Regions from separate parts of the Colwellia sp. SU-HH01172 genome, predicted to be linked through region 2. Evidence: predicted binding sites of a transcription regulator. Region 2 holds the regulator's gene; the other holds the start of a gene.
The links. Region 2 encodes FliA, which starts transcription of late flagellar genes. Its sites were predicted from a motif close to CTAAAGNTNNNNNNNNNNNNGCCGATA; they were not measured.
Positions count from the first base shown of each region.

Region 1: a site for FliA is predicted at 1,792-1,818, ahead of pomA (flagellar motor protein PomA). Genes of this name have one in related genera too.

Region 1 covers NZ_BAAJMB010000001.1:787,106-790,609, forward strand. The annotation lists gene AC27JP_RS03525 (flagellar motor protein MotB) at 1-919, opposite strand, end outside; gene pomA (flagellar motor protein PomA) at 929-1,693, opposite strand; gene xseB (exodeoxyribonuclease VII small subunit) at 1,928-2,182, shown strand; gene ispA ((2E,6E)-farnesyl diphosphate synthase) at 2,175-3,065, shown strand; gene dxs (1-deoxy-D-xylulose-5-phosphate synthase) at 3,088-3,504, shown strand, end outside.
Region 2 covers NZ_BAAJMB010000001.1:655,608-659,111, forward strand. The annotation lists gene AC27JP_RS02915 (chemotaxis protein CheA) at 1-822, opposite strand, end outside; gene AC27JP_RS02920 (protein phosphatase CheZ) at 836-1,579, opposite strand; gene cheY (chemotaxis response regulator CheY) at 1,610-1,993, opposite strand; gene AC27JP_RS02930 (RNA polymerase sigma factor FliA) at 2,045-2,758, opposite strand; gene AC27JP_RS02935 (MinD/ParA family protein) at 2,781-3,504, opposite strand, start outside.

The DNA.
Region 1 (3,504 bases), 130 kb from region 2:
CAGTTTCCTTTGCTTTACCTTGATTAATGGCAATTTCTACACGACGATTTCTTCTGCGATTTAAACGATTAGTATTCGGTACTAACGGCCTAGTATCCGCATGGCCAACAACCAATAAACGCGATTGATCAAACCCCGGCACTTTAATAATTTCATGAGCAATAGCCACCGCACGTTTACTTGATAAATCCCAGTTTGAAGTAAATAACTCAGAGTTTATACCTTGATTGTCGGTATTGCCCGAAATCATAATCTCTCCCGGTACGGTATTTAATAGCAAGCCAATATCACGCATGATAGGTTTAAATTGCGGCTGCAAAAATGCCGAACCCGATGGAAATGAACCATTCTCACGAATGCGAATAATCACTTGTTGGCCTAAGGATTCCAGCTCAATAGCACCGTCTTGAATTTGTTGTTCAAGTTGTTCTGCAATTTTCTTAACTAACTCATTTACCTGCTCTTGTGACGCTTGCTCCAACTCTTCTTTAGCTTTTTGCATCGCTTGCGCCGACATTTCATCAGCGGTACTTTGTGATTGACCACCGCGCTCCGTGCCACGTTGTTCTTGTCGACCACCAGCAGAGGTTTCATCACCCGCTTGGAATTCCAGCATTTGCTGAGTCATTTCCATGGTTTGCTGCTGGATCACTTCAATCGGTGTCGGCTCAGGTTTACCCGGGCGAAACTCCTGAGCGATAATACTGGTACCTTTAGGAATGTCCTTTACTTCAATTTTATTTTGCACACCAAAAGCAAACTTCATCGAACCGGCAATTTGCTTAAACTTTAAGACATCCATTTCCGAGAATGACAAAAGTAAGACAAAGAAACACATCAATAATGACATGAGATCAGCGAATGTCCCCATCCATGCGGGTAGCCCTGGGGGGGGACATTTACATTCTTCTTCCATAATTTACTCCCGCTACTCTTCGGTGGTACTAATGGTACGCTTACTTTCCGCAAGATAGTTTTTCAACAAGCCTTCAATAACACGAGGGTTTTGACCATCTTGAATCCCTAATACGGCATCAAGAATAAGCTGTTGATTCATTTTCTCTTCATTCAAACGCAGCTTAAGTTTATTGGCGATAGGTATGGCAATAACGTTAGCTAAAAATGCACCATATAAAGTTGTTAAAAGTGCCACCGCCATTGCTGGGCCAATCGCTTTCGGATCATCCATGTTTGACAGCATGGCAACTAGACCAATCAAGGTACCTATCATACCCATTGCTGGCGCAACATCGGCGAGTCCCATCATCATACCAATGCCAGTTTCATGACGTTCACTGGTTAAGGTAATATCTTTTTGTAAGGTACCACGCACAACATCGGCATCATGACCATCAACCAGCATGTCGACGCCTTTTTGCATAAAGGCATTGGAGATTTCGGCTTCTTCTAACGCAAGAAAGCCACCTTTACGTGCTGCGTCAGCCATTTCAACTGATTTTTCAATCAGCTCATCAGGTTGTTCAATTTTGAATAAAAACGCTTTTCCGGCAATTTTTCCGATAGTGAAAAACTGCCCCATATTATAATTAGAAAGCACCACGAAGATTGAACCACAAAAAACAATCAGTATCGATTGGGTATCGACGAACATATTGATGTCGCCACCTAACACCATTGCCATTACAATAAAGCCAATAGCTCCAACCATTCCCAATAGCGTTGCTAAATCCACAAATGCCTCCGATAAATTCTCTAGATATACTCGCTAAGTTGATAATACCTGATGAATAGGTGTTAGGCGAATACTTATATTTTTACTTATACCTGTATTATCGCCCATATTGTCAATAACTTAAGAAGCAGTTAGCAATATTTTACTATCTGGCTTTAATTCATCATTAATTGACCCAGCGCCCCAGCTAAGGTAAGTTTGCGCCTAGAGTTCATATCAGGCTAAAAAAAGTCCATGGCAAGAAAAAAAATAGAGAATTTAAGCTTCGAAGAATCCTTAGCTGAATTGGAAACCATAGTGCAAAATTTAGAACAAGGTGACCTTAACCTTGAAGACTCAATGAGTTTATTCGAACGTGGTTTACATTTAAGCCAGCACAACCAAGAAAAGCTACAAGGCGCTGAACAACAAATCAATATACTATTGGAAAAAAATGGCAAAGCTCAGTTAGCAACGTTTATCACTGACGAGAATAATAATAGTGACTAAACTAACAGATATTGCCGTTGTGCAAACGCGCATTGACAATTACTTAATTGATAAACTTGAAAGTTTACCTATTAATGATGAAAAACTGCATGCCGCCATGCGCTATGGCTTACTCATTGGCGGCAAACGCATGCGTCCCTATCTTGCCTATATTACCGGCGAATCACTAAATGCTAAACAAAGTGACATCGATGGCGTTGCCGCGGCATTAGAGTGCATTCACGCCTACTCATTATTGCATGATGATCTACCGGCAATGGACGATGATGATTTACGTCGAGGACAGCCCACTTGCCACAAAGCCTTTGATGAAGCGACTGCTATTCTGGCCGGTGATAGCCTGCAAACCTTAGCTTTTGATATTATTGCCAATCATGAATTCTCAGAGGAAGTCGCCCCCAAACGCATTGAGTTACTTCGCCATTTGGTTAACGCCAGCGGCTATCAAGGAATGTGTGGTGGTCAAGCATTAGATTTAGCGGCAACAGGCAAAGCGATTTCGCTTGATGCATTAGAAACATTGCATTCTTTAAAAACCGGGGCATTATTAGAAGCGTCGGTAATGATGGCTGCCGAATGCAGTACTGAGGCAACGAAAAAGGATAAAGAGCAACTATCTCGCTATGCAAAACTAGTGGGCTTAGCGTACCAAGTGCGTGATGATATTATCGACATCACCTCAACCGAAGAAGAGCTTGGCAAGCCGGCTGGGTCGGACCTAGCGGCGGAAAAAAGTACTTACCCAGCATTGCTCGGTTTGCAAGGTGCACAAGAAAAAGCTGACAACTTATATCAACAAGCGCTTCAAGCTTTAGCCACTTTGCCCTACAATACACAGAATTTATCCGATTTTGCGACTTTCATAATCAATCGCAAACATTAATATTTAAATTAAATAGAATAATATGACTATAAACCTGACTGAATATCCTTTACTGGCCAACATCAATACCCCTGATGACTTACGTAAATTAGATCAAAAGCAATTAGCACAAACCAGTGAAGAATTAAGACGTTACTTATTAAATTCGGTAAGTAAAAGTAGTGGCCACTTTGCCTCAGGTTTAGGCACCATCGAATTAACCGTCGCTCTGCACTACGTCTATAACACACCATTTGATCACTTAATTTGGGATGTTGGTCATCAAGCATACCCACACAAAATATTAACCGGCAGGCGTGATCAGTTACACACCATACGTCAAAAAGACGGCCTTCATCCATTTCCATGGCGAGAAGAAAGTGAATACGACGTATTAAGCGTTGGTCATTCAAGCACCTCTATTTCTGCTGCACTAGGTATGGCTGTTGCCGCAGAGAAA
Region 2 (3,504 bases):
TTTAACAACAGGTTTAGTATTTTGTGTTGCTGGTGCAGGCGTTGGTGGTTTAGGTGCTTTGCCTTTGCCGTGCAATTCATCTAATAATGACTCAAACTCATCATCATTTATTTCATCAGAAGAGCTCGACGTGACGGTTTTACTTTCTGTCGTTGCAACGGCAGGTGAAAATGCGCCTTGCCCGTGTAATTCATCTAGCAGCGATTCAAACTCGTCATCTGAGATATCATCACTATTTACATTGGTTGCGACTGGTGCTTGAGTTTGAACAGGAGCGGCACTCGGAGAACCACCACCATGCAATTCATCAAGTAAGCGCTCAAATTCATCTTCCGTCATTTCATCATTGGAAGCACTAGCTGAACTTGTTTCAACAACGTCAGGTTCTGCAATAGGCTCAGGAGCTGCTTCCGCGACCGCCGTTTCTTCACCTTCTGGTTCAGATAAGCGATGTAACTCAGCTAACAATTCGGGATCGGCAGTGGTAAGAGGTTGTTGATTTTGTACTTGAGCAAACATTTCGTTAATGGTGTCAAGTGCTTGCAAAATAACATCCATTAATTCAGAGGTTACTGCGCGTTGATTATTTCTTAAGGTATCAAAAACATTCTCCGCACCGTGACAAGCATCAACCAGTTCGGTTAGTGACAGAAAACCGGCACCGCCTTTAACGGTATGAAAACCTCTAAAAATAGCATTTAATAAATCGGCATTATCAGGATCATTTTCAAGTTCAACTAATTGTTCCGACAAGCTCTCAAGTATTTCTCCAGCTTCGATTAAAAAATCCTGAAGAATTTCTTCATCTTGTTCAAATGACATCCAGTAACTCCTATTAAAAACCTAAACTTGATAATAAGTCATCAACGTCATCTTGATCCGAGACAACATCGGTACGATTTTCAGTATTAACAATTGGGCCTTCAACTAAATTTTCGCCGACTTTCGGCAAATGAGCAGTTTTTGCTTCTTCAGAGGAAATACCAAAAGCTGTTAACATATTAATCAAGCTTTCTTCAACTTCATGGACTAAATCAATAACTTTACGGATAACTTGGCCAGTAAGATCTTGGAAATCTTGCGCCATTAAAACGTCAGTCATTAAGCTGTGCATATGACCCGTCTCTTTTTCGGTGGTCTTTAGTAAGATATCGATATCTCGACATAAGGCTTTAAATTCGCCAACATCAAGGTCGTTATGCATAAGTTTTTGCCATAACGGATTTACCGTACTAATTTGCTGTTGAATAGTATCAACAACAGGAAAAATAGACTCTACAGCGTCCATGGTTTTATTTGCCGCTTCTTCAGTGCGACTAATCACAAAATTCAGCCTTTCTTTGGCATCAGGAATATCAGCCGTTGCAAGATCGTTCAAGCGGGTATCCACTTGAAAGTTATTCAAGGAATCATGTAACTGACGCGTAAGTTTGCCGATTTCAGCAAACAATTCAGAATTAATCGGATTTTGAATTTCTGCGATAAGTTCATTAGCTTTATCTTGTTGGTCAGATTCTAAATATTCAACCAATAACTTAGCTTGTTCCAATGAAACATTGACACTCGTATTAACAGTCATGTGACGCCCTTGCGTAGCAAATATTAATGATTAACCAAGACGTTCAAAAATTTTATCAAGCTTGGTATTTAAGGTTGCTGCCGTAAACGGTTTAACAATGTAACCATTAACGCCGGCTTGTGCCGCCATTACTATTTGTTCTTTCTTCGCTTCCGCCGTCACCATTAATACCGGAATATGAGACAATTTCGCATCTGCTCTTATTGCTTTAAGTAAATCAATCCCTTGCATACCCGGCATGTTCCAGTCAGTAACAACAAATTCGTAGTCACCTTCCTTTAACATAGGTAAGGCAGTACTACCGTCATCAGCTTCTGAAATATTAGTGAAACCTAAGTCACGTAACAAATTTTTGATTATTCGTCTCATCGTTGAAAAATCGTCAACAACAAGTACTTTCATATTTTTATCCAAGGCACCCTCCGGTGAGAACATTTAAAAATTCTAACAATACGTCTATTCTACTTAACTTTGCCATGATTGCATACGAGCTTTTAATCTATGCATCGCCTGGCTATGTATTTGGCTAACTCTTGACTCACTTACATCAAGTACTTGACCTATTTCCCTAAGGTTTAATTCTTCATCATAATATAGTGACAGTACTAAAGCTTCTCGCTCGGGTAAAGTAGAAATACATTCAGCTAAAGACTTTTTAAAAACACTATGTTCAATACTGGCGTATGGATCATCTTGACAGTGACTATCAGCCATATCAAGAGCGTCTTCACTTACACCTAAATCTTCAATGCCTAATATTTTACCTGAACTTACTTCATTAAGCATATGATGGTATTCATTTAGTGAAATTTCAAGTTTTTCAGACACTTCAGCATCTGTAACATCACGACCATATTCTGCTTCTAAGTTTTTAATGGCTTCGCTGATCATGCGGCTATTTTTATGAACCGAGCGCGGTACCCAGTCACCACGGCGAATTTCGTCTAGCATAGCACCACGAATTCGAATACCAGCAAAGGTTTCAAAACTAGCGCCTTTGCTATTATCAAAATTATTTGAAGCTTCAAGCAGTCCAATCATGCCAGATTGTATAAGGTCATCAACAATAACACTGGCGGGTAAACGGGCAAGTAAATGGTAGGCAATGCGCTTTACTAAAACAGTATGCTGTTCCAACAAAGCAGATTTATCAACACTATAAGCATGTAATTTTACCACTCTAACGCACTCGCTTTCCTGGTTAATGTTCTAATAATTGCTCGATAAAGAACTCTAAATGTCCCGAAGGCTGTTGAGGAACCGGCCAACTTATCAAATTTTTGGCAAGAGATTTAAAGCCGATTGAAGCAGGTGAGTCAGGAAATGCTTCAACAATTGCCTGTTGTTTGCGTACAGATTTACGAATATTTTCATCAAAGGGGATAACAGCGACAAGTTCAAGTGCTACATCTAAAAACCTATCGGTAACTTTTGAAAGCTTGGCAAATAACTGCTGACCTTCTTTTGGACTACGTACCATGTTGGCAACTACTTTAAACTTAAACAAACCGTGATCACGGCTTAATAATTTCATTAAAGCATAACAATCAGTAATTGAGGTTGGTTCATCACACACCACTAACAAGACGTCTTGTGAGGCGCGACAGAAGCTTAACACCATGTCGGAAATGCCAGCAGCGGTATCAACGATAAGGATATCAAATTTGGCATGCATATCACTAAAGGCACGAATAAGACCAGCATGTTCTGATGGCGTTAGATCAACCATAGATTGCGTGCCTGAGGTTGCCGGAATAATATTTATCCCGCCAGGGCCTTTAATAATAATGTCGTCGAGTTCACATTCACCCGATAAAACATGTGATAAGTTGCGTTGTACACGTAAGCCTAACATCACATCAACATTAGCAAGACCTAAATCAGCGTCGAGCACTAATACTCGTTTACCTAATTTTGCTAAAGAG